2 regions of the Enterococcus sp. AZ177 genome follow, and region 1 is predicted to be linked to the other one. Evidence: a T-box and tRNA genes for the amino acid it is inferred to sense, from the RefSeq annotation. Region 1 holds a T-box; the other holds one or more tRNA genes.
What was found. The T-box of region 1 lies ahead of leuS (leucine--tRNA ligase). A T-box ahead of a tRNA ligase gene usually reads a tRNA of that ligase, here a tRNA-Leu.
Positions count from the first base shown of each region.

Region 1 (6,839 bases):
AATGCAGCTTCATCAAATGTTGGCCAAGGCGCATTTGTTAAACTTTCTTCGTTTCCAAGGATTGCCCACAGCTCTTCACCGACGTGTGGTGCGATTGGCGCTAGTAATTGAACGAATCCTTCAATATAGTCATATGGTAAAACATCGACTTTATTTGCTTCGTTCACAAAGACCATCAATTGCGAAATTGCCGTATTAAAGTGTAGGTTTTCCATATCTTCTGTCACTTTTTTCACTGTCTGATTATACACTTTAGTCAAACGTCCATCGTTCATTGTCGTGATACGATCACGCATCTTATCATTTTCATCTACGATCAAGCGCCACACGCGATCTAAAAATTTGCGACTACCTTCAAGTCCATTTTCGCTCCATGCAATCGATGCATCTAGCGGTCCCATGAACATTTCATACATTCTTAGTGTATCTGCACCGTATTTTTCGACAACATCGTCAGGATTTACAACGTTTTTCAAGGATTTACTCATTTTGGCTGGTGCTTCTTCAAGCTCTTCCCTTGTTTCAATATTTACCCAAACGCCGTCTTTTTTTTCAACCATGTTAGTAGGTACTAATACACCACGACTGTCACGGAAACTTTGACCTAAAATCATTCCTTGATTGTACAATTTTTGATAGGGCTCTTTTGTTGGTACAACACCGATATCATACAAGAATTTATGCCAGAAACGCGCATATAATAAGTGAAGAACGGCATGTTCCGCTCCGCCAATGTAAATATCAACAGGTAACCAACGCTCTAATTTTTCATAATTCGCTAGTTCATTTTTATTGTGTGGATCGATATAACGTAAATGATACCAAGAGCTACCTGCCCATTGTGGCATTGTATTCGTTTCACGTTTGCCTTTTTTACCCGTTTCAGGATCAATGACATTGATCCACTCAGTAATGTTTGCAAGTGGTGATTCGCCAGTTCCACTAGGTTTGATATCATCTGTTTTCGGTAATGTCAAAGGTAATTCAGATTCTGGAACTGTCGTTGTTGTCCCATCTTCCCAATGAATCACTGGAATTGGTTCGCCCCAATAGCGTTGACGAGAAAATAACCAATCACGTAAACGATAAGTAACTTCTTTTTTACCACAGCCGTTTTCTTCTAGCCATTGGTACATTTTTTCATTCGCTTCATCTTTTGTTAGGCCATCTAAGAAGCCAGAATTGATATGAAGACCGTCACCAGTGTACGCTTCTTCCTTGATATTTCCGCCTTCAATCACTTGAATCATTTCGATGCCAAACTTATCAGCAAACGCGTAATCTCTTTCATCATGAGCCGGTACCGCCATAACAGCACCCGTTCCGTAACTACCTAATACGTAATCGGCGATCCAAATCGGTATTTCTTTGCCATTCACGGGATTGATTGCATAAGCTCCTGTAAAAGCGCCTGTTTTTGTTTTAGATAAATCGGTACGATCTAAATCAGATTTTTTACTAACTTCTTCTTGATAAGCTATCACTGCTGCTTTTTGCTCCGGAGTTGTGATTGCATCAACTAGTTTTAATTCAGGTGCAACAACTAAGTAACTAGCACCAAATAAAGTATCTGCTCGTGTCGTGAAGACGGTGATGCTGTCGTCACTTCCTTTGATTTTAAAATCAACGTTTGCACCTTCAGAACGGCCAATCCAATTACGTTGCATATCTTTAATGCTTTCAGGCCAATCAACTAAGTCTAGATCATCCAATAATCGGTCAGCGTATGCTGTGATTTTTAGCATCCATTGACGCATCGGTTTTCTAACAACATCGTACCCCCCACGCTCGCTTTTTCCATCGATAACTTCTTCATTCGAAATCACAGTTCCAAGTTCTGGTACCCAGTTAACGGCAACTTCTGCTTCATAAGCCAAACCGTGTTCATATAGTTTAGTAAAGATCCATTGTGTCCATTTATAATAATCTGGATCTGTCGTATTGATTTCACGATTCCAATCATAACTAAATCCTAGTGAATTGATTTGACGTTTAAAGGTTTCAATATTTTTTTTCGTAAATTCTGCTGGATCATTTCCAGTATCTAATGCATATTGTTCTGCTGGCAAACCAAATGCATCCCAGCCCATTGGATGTAACACACTGTATCCTTGACTTCTTTTCATACGTGACAAAATATCTGTCGCTGTATATCCTTCTGGGTGACCAACATGGAGCCCTTGTCCTGACGGATATGGAAACATATCCAAAGCATAAAATTTTTCTTTGGTTGGGTTGTCATGAGTAGTAAAGCTGTTATGTTTAGCCCAATATTTTTGCCATTTTTTCTCGATTTTCTTGTGATCGTAACTCACGTTTTTTTCCTCCTATTTAAGTAGCTTTTTATTACTTTTTTCCGTTTTCTTAAATTAATTCTCTACCATTTTTAAGTCATTACTTGGCAGTCATTCAATGATATGTTGATGGCTGTTTCTTTACGCGTCCGGTATTGTTCATCAGCTACTCTGGCAGAGCCAATCGTAGTGATTCACAACAAAAACGTCCTACAGGAAAATATTCCTATAGGACGTGTGATTGACAACGTGGTACCACCTAACTTCGCTTGTATAAATACAAACCTCAGCGTTGTAACGGCCGCCGCCGATTATACTTAATAAAGTTAACTACATCTAACTCATTCAGTAAAATAACTCAAAGGCGAGTTCGAAAGCTTCTGTACGTATTTTCACCAGCCATACGCTCTCTAAAACATGGTTCTTTCTACTATTCCTCTTCACTGTTTACATATCTATCATGTGCTATCATACTACCAAATATTTCAAACAATTTCAATTGTTTTATTTAACTTTCAATTTTTGACCAATATAGATTATATCGTTAGATACCCCGTTCAATTGTTTGATTTTTTGGACGCTTACTCCATATTGTTGAGAAAGTCCCCATAAAGTATCTCCACTTTTTACAGTGTGTGATCCTGCTGTTTCGTTACTACCTTGATTACTAGGTGAACTAGCAGATCCTCCTTGGCCTTTTCTCACAACTAAACGTTGACCTGGGTAAATCACATCTCCGCTTAGATTGTTCCATTGACGCAAGTTTGCAATACTTATGCCATTTTTATTGGCAATCGCCCAAAGTGAGTCACCTGATTTTACCGTGTAGTGACTAGTAGCTGTTCCAGCATTATTTGAGCTACCAGTATTACCAGTTGAGCCACTATTACTACCACTTGTATTCTCTGCACCCTTTTTCACGATCAATTTTTGACCGGGGTAAATAATATCGCCATTTATCTTGTTCCATTGACGTAGATTAGTAATACTTATACCATTTTTATTGGCAATTGCCCATAGTGAATCTCCTGATTTTACTGTGTATGAGGCGTTTGAAGTTCCTGTATTGCCAGAGCTTCCCGTATTACCAGTTGAGCCACCTGCATTACCGCCTGTGTTACCTCCACCAGTATTTCCTGACCCTTTTTTCACGATCAGTTTTTGGCCTGGATAAATGATATCGCCACTTAAATTATTCCATTGACGCAAGCTTGCAATACTTATACCATTTGAATTAGCAATTGCCCATAACGAGTCACCTGATTTTACTGTATAGTAAGAATTCGAGGTTCCAGTGTTGCCAGAACCACCTGTATTCCCGTTTGAACCTCCAGTATTTCCACCAGTGCTACCACCTGCATTACCAGAGCCTTTTTTTACGGTCAATTTTTGACCTACGAAAATGACATCGCTAGAAAGTTTGTTCCAATTCTTGATGCTCGCTATTGACGTGCCATATTTAGCTGACAATCCCCATAAACTATCACCAGCTTTTACAGTATGTGTCACATCTTGATTGCTTGTTCCACCACCTGTATTGCCACTGCTATTGCCACCTCCGGCATTTCCACCTGTATTGCCGCCTACGTTACCAGAACCTTTTTTAACGATTAATTTTTGACCTACATAAATGACATCTCCAGAAAGTTTATTCCAGCTTTTAATATTAGCAATTGACGTGCCATATTTAGCTGACAATCCCCATAAACTATCGCCAGCTTTTACAGTATGCGTCACATCTTGACTGCTTGTTCCGCCGCCTGTATTGCCGCTATTATTGCCACTTCCGGTATTTCCACCTGTGTTGCCCCCGGTATTACCGCTGTTATTGTCGCTACCTGTATTTCCGCCGCCTGATGAAGGCGTATCATATTGAGTTAAATTGTACGTTGTTATGATATTATTAAGTTTGGTATTATAGGTAGGATCAGTTGCATAACGTCCTGTCAGCCAAGCTGTTGCGTCTTTGTAAGAATTCGTGTTGCTTTTCCATGCACCTGAATAATAATAAATCCCTGATTGAAAAGATGTATTTCTTAAGACATACGCATTATCACTAAATGATTCTGAATAAGAAGGATATTTTCTAAAAGTAGCATTTACTTGAACCCACTGTCCATTATAGACTTCCCATGTCAACATGGTAACCGATTGTCCTTGATAACTACCTTTGATTCCGAATAAGTTGTGATTCGGTGCTGCCGATAATGTACTTCTGCCCCAATCACTTTCAAGAATTGCTTGCGCCATCATTACAGAAGCATACAAATCATTTGCTGCTGCAACTGAGCGTGCGTGACCAGAGATGTCAGCAATGAAGGTACTCGGGCTAATACTTCTAGATTGAGGGATTGCTGCTGAACGCATCATAATTTCTGGCATTTTTGATTCTTCCTTTTCAGGAGTTGAAGAATCTGTCGTTACAGTTGATTCAGTTGTCTCAGTACTTTCGATTGTTTCTGATGTATTTAATTCTGATGATTCTTGTGTTTCAGACGTTTCTTCACTGGAAGAGGTCTCAGGTGCTGTCGTCTGAGTTTCTTGCGTCATCGAATCGTTAGAGTCAGTTGTCGTTGGTTGAACGCCTTCTGTATGTGTATTTGTGTCTGAGTAACTTACTTGAGCACTTGAATGTTGATCTTCTGCCGCTTCAGCTATTTTCGGAGCGGCAATCGGGGCAGCAATTGAGGAAACTACAATCGCAGAGCTAAGCACAGTGGTTCCTTTTTTTAGCTGATCATAAGCAAGCTTGTTCTGCTCCGCTTTTCTTCGCTCTTTTCTTGATGTGTTGTACTTCTCCATGATAAGTCCTCCAAATTTTCTAAAAAAACTATTCCTTAATTTTTATTATACCCTTTTTTTAAAGAAAATAGAAATATTTTTTTAGTTTTTCTTTCCAAAATCACACAAAATATTGTTTAACATTTCTTTCTAATTGAATATTTTTATCGATTAGATAATTGATTTTTTCTTTTTCGGCTAGACTAGGTCTCAAGTCTGATGTCGCTCTTTACCTTAGGCTGATTTTTTGACGAAAGACTTGTTATTACGTCTAAAAAAAATTATAGTGGAAAAGGAGAAGCTGACGAATAAAATGAGATGGGGGAAAAAAATGAATAAAGAGCACTTTTTAATCGAACTGAAAATCTACTTAAAGCCTTTAACAAATCAACAGCAAGGGTTTATCTTGAATAAATATGAAACAATCTTTAAAGAGCGCTTAGCTGATGGTGAAACGGAAGAACAGATTGCAAAAAGCTTAGGAAAACCAAGAGGGATCGCTGAAGAAATTTTACAGGAATTCGATATCACTGTTCCTGAAAAAAAACTTGAACGAGATGGTTGGCAAGAAATACAACCTATCACAAATAATGATGATCATTATGAAGATACACCTGAACATCCTTATGATGATGCTTTTCGTTCTTATGAACGCCCTCAACGTAACGGCTTTACACGGTTCTGCCAGGTTGTAGGAGTTCTTGCCTTTAATTTTCTCTTTATGTTTTGGATGATTTTTGCTTTTATTATGGTTTTATTTTCTTGTTGGTTAGTCGCTATCGTTCTCTTATTTTCGCCAATCCTTGGAGGTATTTCAATCTTTTCTGGATTTAATGATGGAGCGATGTTCCAATTGTTTGTTAGTATTTTTCTTTCTGGTGCTGGTATCATCGGCTTATTGATCCTGACACCTCTAACAAAATTCTTTGGAAAAATATTAAAACGTTATCTGCAATGGAATATTCACGTCTTAAGAGGAGAGATTTAATATGAAAAAGACTACTGCTTTTTTTCTAACTATCGGAGTTTTAGCTATGATCATAGGTGGAATAGGGAGTGCTGTTTACTTTAGACGCGCTGAAAATTATATGACAGATGTAAAAAGACAAACCTATGAGATAAAAAATAAACAAAGTACAAAAGAAGTCCATCTTGATCTTTCAGGTAATGCTGAGTTTCACATTATCACTGAAAACTCGAACAAAATTGTATTAAATACTCGGAGTTCTATGCCAATTTCAATTAAAAGCTCTTTAGATGTTCAGGAAAAAGAGGATCATTTAAGTGTTTCAGCCAGTAGTACTAAGAAAAAACAACAACTAGACGGAATAGCGTTAGAGATGTTCGACCGTGGCTCAGCTGTAACGTTGACAATTCCTGATGATACCGAACGCCTGATCATCGATGGTAAAGCTGATGGGACTATCAATCTTTCGAGCATTACAACAAAAGATTTATCTATTACATTAGCTAACGCTGATCTTAACATTAATAATACTAATACAGAAAAATTGGCGCTTAAAACATCTAATGGTGATCTTAACATTCAAGGTGATGTTCGAGCGGATAAAGCAACATTCAACACCAACAGTGGTGATATTCAAGTAAATGATTTTACTGCAGCTAATTGGTCTATTACTAGCGCATCTGGTGATGTTTACCTGAATGCAGTAAAAGGAATCACTAAAATAGAGACTACCAATGGTGAAATCCAAGCAACTGATCTTAAAGGCGAAGCTGACATCAAGAGTGTCAATGGTGATT
Region 1 covers NZ_CP172944.1:2,691,227-2,698,065, forward strand. The annotation lists gene leuS (leucine--tRNA ligase) at 1-2,315, opposite strand, end outside; T-box leader at 2,521-2,747, opposite strand; gene IGJ34_RS13265 (LysM peptidoglycan-binding domain-containing protein) at 2,799-5,096, opposite strand; gene IGJ34_RS13270 (DUF1700 domain-containing protein) at 5,407-6,063, shown strand; gene IGJ34_RS13275 (DUF4097 family beta strand repeat-containing protein) at 6,065-6,839, shown strand, end outside.

Region 2 (6,839 bases), 1.3 Mb from region 1:
GATTTTAGGAAATATATAAAAAGCAGCTTTAGGTTTTACAGCAGATAGACCTGGAATATCATTGATTGCATTGTAAATATATTCCCGTTGCTCATAAATTCTACCTCCTGGCAACAACAAATCATCAACACTTTGATAGCCACCTAAGGCAGTTTGGATAATTTGTTGAGATAGTACATTTGAACATAAACGCATCGAAGCTAACATATTCAATCCTTCTATATAGCCCTTAACGTGTTTTTTGTTTCCACTAAGTACCATCCAACCACAACGGAACCCTGCAACTCTATGTGATTTAGAAAGTCCATTTAAAGTAACTACAAATAAATCTGGTGCTAATGTTGCAATTGGAATATGTGTTAATCCATCCATCACTAAACGATCATAGATTTCATCTGAAAAAATGATCAAATCATTTTGTCTCGCAATCTCAACGATTTGTTCTAGGATTTCCTTAGGATATAAAGCCCCGGTTGGATTATTGGGATTGATCAACACAATTGCTTTTGTATTCGTCGTCACTTTTGATTTGATGTCATCGATATCTGGATACCATTCCGCTTGCTCATCACAAATATAATGAACAGGATTACCACCAGCTAAAGAAATTGACGCTGTCCATAGAGGATAATCAGGCATTGGAACTAAAACCTCATCTCCATTATTCAAAAGTCCTTGCATACACATCGAAATCAATTCACTAACACCATTACCTGTGTAAATATCATTGATCGTTACATTTGGGAAACCCTTCACTTGGCAATATTGTTCAATTGCTTTTCGTGCTGAAAAGATTCCTTTTGAATCAGAATAGCCTTCTGAATTACGAACATTCATAATCATATCGCGAACCACTTCATTCGGAGCATCAAAACCAAATGGGGCGGGATTACCAGTATTAAGTTTCAAAATACGAATGCCTTCTTCATGCATTCTGTCCGCTTCTTCTAAAACTGGACCACGTACATCATAACTGACTCCATCAAGTTTGTTAGATTTTTCAAAATTTCTCATACTGTATCCCTCATTTTCAAAATTTATATACTTAAAGTTACGCCACCTAGAAAAAAAAAGCAATGGAAAATTGCAAATTTTCAAAAAAAGAGTCTCACTATTCGATAGACGTATTTTTATTTGTCTGGAAAAACTTCCTATTAACCTTCTTACTAAAATAAAAAGCAGCCACTTATATATGTTTGAATACCCTTGCTTCATAAGGAAGAAAAATCGTGTGTTGGTGAATGATGTGATATTCAAACTATACAACTGTGAGTCCCTACTCTATCTGAACGTTTTTGGTAAGTCTGCTAAAGGGAATTCTTTGAAAAAATTGACGATAACCATAAAACACTCGTTCGTGAAACAAGAATCATAAACAAATAATTCTGGGGGTTTGGGTAAGTAAAGTTTGTAAGAACTATAGACCAATGCTTCATTCTCTATTCTTAGCTTGATCACTTCTTTGTAAAAAATTCAAACCGGAATTTGGATCTATTGATTTTGACTAATACATTGATCTATTGCTTATTTGGATTGATAACCATCCAGGGGTTTCTCTTTAAAAACAGCATATTCTTCTGCTGTCCATTTTATTGACTTGACCCAGATAAATCCAATACTTAATTCTTTGAGATAATCCAATTTTGAGCGGATTCCATTTATGTCCACAATCACGTCGTTACTTGTATCCATGAAACTTGCTAGATAGATTTGATAACCAACTGCTACTTTCCACCATACACGTTTGATTGTCATCTCTATCACCTCTAATTTTTTTCTTCTTTTGGCATAGAATAGTAATAGCTTTGTACAAACTTATCTTACCAAATTAAATTTAAATAGAAACTATTTTTAGAACCTAGTACTTTACTTAGATTATTCATATTTTTAAAAGACAACCAGTACTATAAACTGCTTTAGAATCCATCATATTAGTCTTCTTTTATTTTGAAATTTTCTACGATCCCTCTTCTCTACTGTTATCTATTTTATATGAAAATAAGTGGATCCTTACAGAATATATGCTTTGTCATAGGAATAGGTGGATAATCAAAACCTCCAGTGAGAACTGGAGGTTTGCTCTTCGGCTGAAAGCCTCTTTTACCGGCCACGACCTAAAAGGCCTTCTGATCGGGTCTCCCTCACGCACCACTTCTTCTCGCTGATTCTAAAAGAATTTCATTTTTTATTTTTTGCTATTTTTATTACCTGTGAACGGATCATACTCCTCAAACAACGTCAGCTGATCTGCTATATGATCTTCCTGAACTTGATTGCGTATATATTCTTCTATTTGTTTTTTGTTTCGGCCAACGGTATCGACATAATAGCCACGACACCAAAACTTACGATTGCCGTATCGATACTTTAAATTCGCATGTCTATCGAAAATCATTAAACTACTTTTTCCTTTTAGGTAACCGATAAAACCCGAGACACTTAATTTCGGTGGAATACTGACCAACAAATGAATGTGATCTCAACATGCATTTGCCTCGATGATGTCGACGCCTTTTCTTTCACATAAAAGTCGAATGATTTCTCCGATACTTTTCTTGTATTTGCCATAAATGATTTGGCGACGGTATTTTGGCGCAAAGACGATGTGATACTTACATTTCCATACGGTGTGTGATAAACTTTGATTGTCCTTTTTCATAAAGGAACCTCCTTTAATGTTGATGATACGGTCGGGAAACCTATATCAGTTTAACATTTTAGGGGGCTTTTTTATTACCTCGCTGGAAGCTCTATGGAACCACCCGCATAGCAGGTGGTTTTCAGAACACACAAAAAGAACCCTAAACCTATATATAACAAGGTTTAGGGTTGAACTATGCGGCCAAGAAGACTCGAACTTCCACGGGGTTGCCCCCACCAGCCCCTCAAGCTGGCGCGTCTGCCATTCCGCCATGACCGCATTTATATCATAACTAAGTATATGATAAAATATGCTTTAGCTTTTGTCAATCGTTCAAAATTTTACTTTTCCACAAATAGATGATCATCGTTTGTACCTATACTCGTATACCTGACAAAGCTTATCATATGATTTGCTCACTTTTTTAGGAATTTCAACTGATCCAATATAATTCATTCCTTTTGGTCCATATCCATTATCGTCATTTCTAAGTCGGGGAATTTCACCTAGAACTAATGAAAGAAAATAGTCTTTCGTCCACAATCCATTAAGTTGGTTTTCTTCAAAAATAATCTTGTCCTCAATTGACTTTATATAAGGAATAACTGGAACATAATTGGTGAAACTAGCTTTTGTCTCTTGCCATTCCTTTTCAAAAGTCGCTTTAATTCTTCTTTGTAAAATGGGGTCTTCCAATAATAACACAGACTTCGGCCTCAGCCCTTCCTTTTTCATCTTATTTAGTGAAAAGCGAGCATTTTCACCAGAATTAGTTGAGGTCGTCTCCGTTAAAAAGAGTTCCTTACCGAAGTGATACTTTTGTTTAAAATACTCTAGGTACATGTCAGTTTCACTTACCTCACTAACCTTGATACCGATATTTTTAAGATTTTTCTGTAAAAAGGGCGTCGCATGCCCAATACCGCCAACAATCATGAATTCAGAGGCTGTTCCTTGTTCATACAATTGAATAAACGCATCTGCCAAATAAGGCAAACTGTTGCCAGCTAAGATAGCAAGGTCATACTTTTCTGTTATTTGTTCTTGTGCAGCTAAGTAATCAATGACTGTATTCCAATGTTCGATCATCATGCTCCTCTATTCTTTTACTTGATTTAACACAATACCGCCTTTTCTATTAAAAAGAAAAAGCGGCATCATATCCTTTTTATATGCTCGAATTGATTTCTACTAGCCTACCATGACATTTTCCGCAAACATAGCGTTGAAGGTTGATTCTCCGTTTTCGTAAAATCAATGTTTGACATTTTTCACACTCATACTGGTGGTATGACTGTGGTTTTTGATCCACTAGAGGACGTACATAGCGACTTCCTCCAGTTTGTTTTAATAACAATTTAAATTCAGCATCTTTATGTTGATACCCTTTACCTTCTAAATGCAGATGATAATGGCATAACTCGTGTTTGATCACATTGATCAACTCTGTTTCCCCGTAAATCTCGAAAACTTTTGGATTAAAATCAATGTTATGCGAGTTTAAATGATATCGACCACCTGTTGTTCTCAGACGTCGGTTAAAAAAAGCGTGATGCTGAAACTTTTTGTCAAAAAATGCTAAAGAAATTGATTCCACCATTGCTTGCAGTTGGGTATCTGATAACTCTTGTTTTGTTGGTTTTCCTTCTTTAGGAAAAGGTTTCAACGTTATTCTTTCCTTTCAGCTTGCGGTAACATCGTTAAACTGATGCGCCCTTTCTTCTTGTCGACTGCTTCCACCCACACAGTCACAACATCTCCTACAGCAATAATATCTGTTGGGTGTTTAACAAATTTTGTACTAAGTTTTGAAATATGCACTAAACCATCTTGTTTCACACCGATATCAACAAAAGCACCAAAATCAATCACATTTCGGACTGTACCTTGAAGCTCCATACCAGGTTTTAGGTCTTCCATCGATAAGACATCTTTTCTTAAAAGAGGCGCTGGCATTTCATCACGCATATCTCTTCCTGGTTGAACTAATGCTGCAACGATATCTTTTAGGGTTTCACTCCCAACAGATAATTCCGTTTCTAATTGTTCCAATGACAATCCCTTGATCTGTTGAGCCGCTTGCCCCGAACCAAGCTCTCCTAATTGAACCTTGGCTTTTTCTAAAATTGCTTTGGCAACGTCATAGCTTTCCGGATGAATCCCTGTGTTATCCAAAATATTTTTTCCATTTGGAATCCGTAAGAATCCAATGGCTTGTTCGTAAGCTTTTGGTCCTAATCGAGGCACTTTTTTGACTTGATTACGAGCAGTAAATGCACCATTTTCGTCACGATAAGCCATTAAGTTTTGAGCAGTTGTTTTATTTAAACCAGAAATATGTTGTAACAGTTGCGGACTGGCAGTATTTACATCAACCCCAACTTGGTTAACAGCTGTTTCTACAACAAAATCCAATTGTTCTGCTAAACGTTTTTGTGAAACATCATGTTGATATTGACCGACACCAACCGCCTTAGGATCGATTTTTACAAGTTCAGCTAAGGGATCTTGTAACCGTCTAGCAATGCTGACCGCACTTCTTTCTTCTACTTGCAAATCAGGAAATTCGGCTCTAGCCACGTCACTTGCTGAATAGACAGATGCCCCCGCTTCATTCACAATCACATAGAAAACATCTCGTTTGATTTGTTTTAATTGTTCTGCAACAAATAACTCTGACTCACGACTGGCAGTTCCATTACCAATCGCTACCATTTCAACTTCGTATTCTTCTATCAACTTGGTAAACGTTGGTCCTGCTGCTGCGCGTTTTTCACCTGAAGCGGGCTTGTGTGGATAAATAACTTGAATAGCTAACACTTTACCCGTTGCATCTACAATCGCCAGTTTGCATCCCGTTCTGTAGGCCGGGTCAAAGCCTAGTACAACTTTGCCTTTCAAAGGTGGTTGCAATAAGAGATTACGTAGGTTCTCACCAAAAATCTTGATTGCTTGCTCATCTGCTTTTTCCGTTAACTCATTACGAATTTCACGCTCGATTGCTGGACCAATAAATCGTTTGTAGCTATCTAAATAAGCTGTTTCAACATAAATGGCAGTTGGAGATTGTTTGTTAATGCCAATCAACTGACGTTCTAAGTATGAATTAATTTTTTCTTCTTCTACTAAAAGAGCAACTTTTAAGATATCCTCTTTTTCGCCACGGTTTGTAGCTAAGACTCTGTGAGAAACAATTTTGCTAACAGGTTCAGAAAAATCATAGTACATTTCGTAAACCGCTTTTTCATCTTTTTCCTCATCTTTCACGGTGCTAACATATTGACCATGTTTAAAGGTAAAATCACGAATCCATGTACGGAATTTAGGCTCATCAGATACTCTTTCAGCAATGATCTCATGTGCTCCTTGCAATGCTTTTTCTGCTGTATCTATTTCTTTTTCAGCATCAATATATTTTTCTGCCTCAGCTACAACATCCGCTTGAATTGGAAAACTCATTAACCAGTCTGCTAAAGGTTCTAGTCCTTTTTCTTTAGCGATCGTTGCTTTAGTCCGGCGTTTTTGTTTGTATGGGCGATATAAATCTTCAACTTGCTGCATTTTTGCCGCTTTTTGAATTGATTTAGCCAACTCATCCGTCAGTTTTCCTTGTTCGTCGATTAAACGAAGAACCTCTTCTTTGCGCTTTTCTAAATTACCTAAATAAGTATAACGTTCTTCGATTTCACGAATTTGCACTTCATCTAAACTATCTGTCATCTCTTTACGATAACGAGCGATAAAAGGAACAGTGTTTCCTTCACTTAATAGAGTCAACACTGTTTTTATTTGTTTTGTACGATACTCCGACAATTCTTTCTGAAGTAAATCAACTACTTCTTGGTTATAAGCTTCTGCCATATTTACATACCTCTCTTCATTAACATACTGTTTCATTTTAGCATATTTTCTTGCTGAAATATAGGACGAGTCCAAAGCTTAGCTAGTCTTTACTCGTTCTGAAAAAATACAGTTGTTTAAAAATCAGGTTGCCAAGGGCCGTTTAAATTTTGATATTTAATATCTTGTACGATTCCATTTTTATCGAAAATCACACCATGAACAGAACCACCAAAAACTCCTCCTCCATCAATCCCGATCTTATTGTCCGATTGCCATAAATCAGTCGTTTCCATATCCCCGTGGAGCATAGGTGTGATGGTATGACCAAAAACGATTTTTTTCTCAGTATGATTTT
Region 2 covers NZ_CP172944.1:1,382,558-1,389,396, reverse strand. The annotation lists gene IGJ34_RS06825 (pyridoxal phosphate-dependent aminotransferase) at 1-1,014, opposite strand, end outside; partial or broken gene IGJ34_RS06820 (hypothetical protein) at 1,187-1,755, opposite strand; partial or broken gene tnpA (IS200/IS605 family transposase) at 2,186-2,659, opposite strand; tRNA gene IGJ34_RS06810 (tRNA-Leu) at 2,838-2,920, opposite strand; gene IGJ34_RS06805 (YdcF family protein) at 3,005-3,730, opposite strand; gene IGJ34_RS06800 (SprT family protein) at 3,810-4,307, opposite strand; gene IGJ34_RS06795 (Tex family protein) at 4,310-6,502, opposite strand; gene IGJ34_RS06790 (metallophosphoesterase) at 6,619-6,839, opposite strand, start outside.
Region 2: it has a tRNA-Leu gene. The T-box ahead of leuS (leucine--tRNA ligase) is inferred to sense a tRNA for this amino acid. The anticodon was not compared.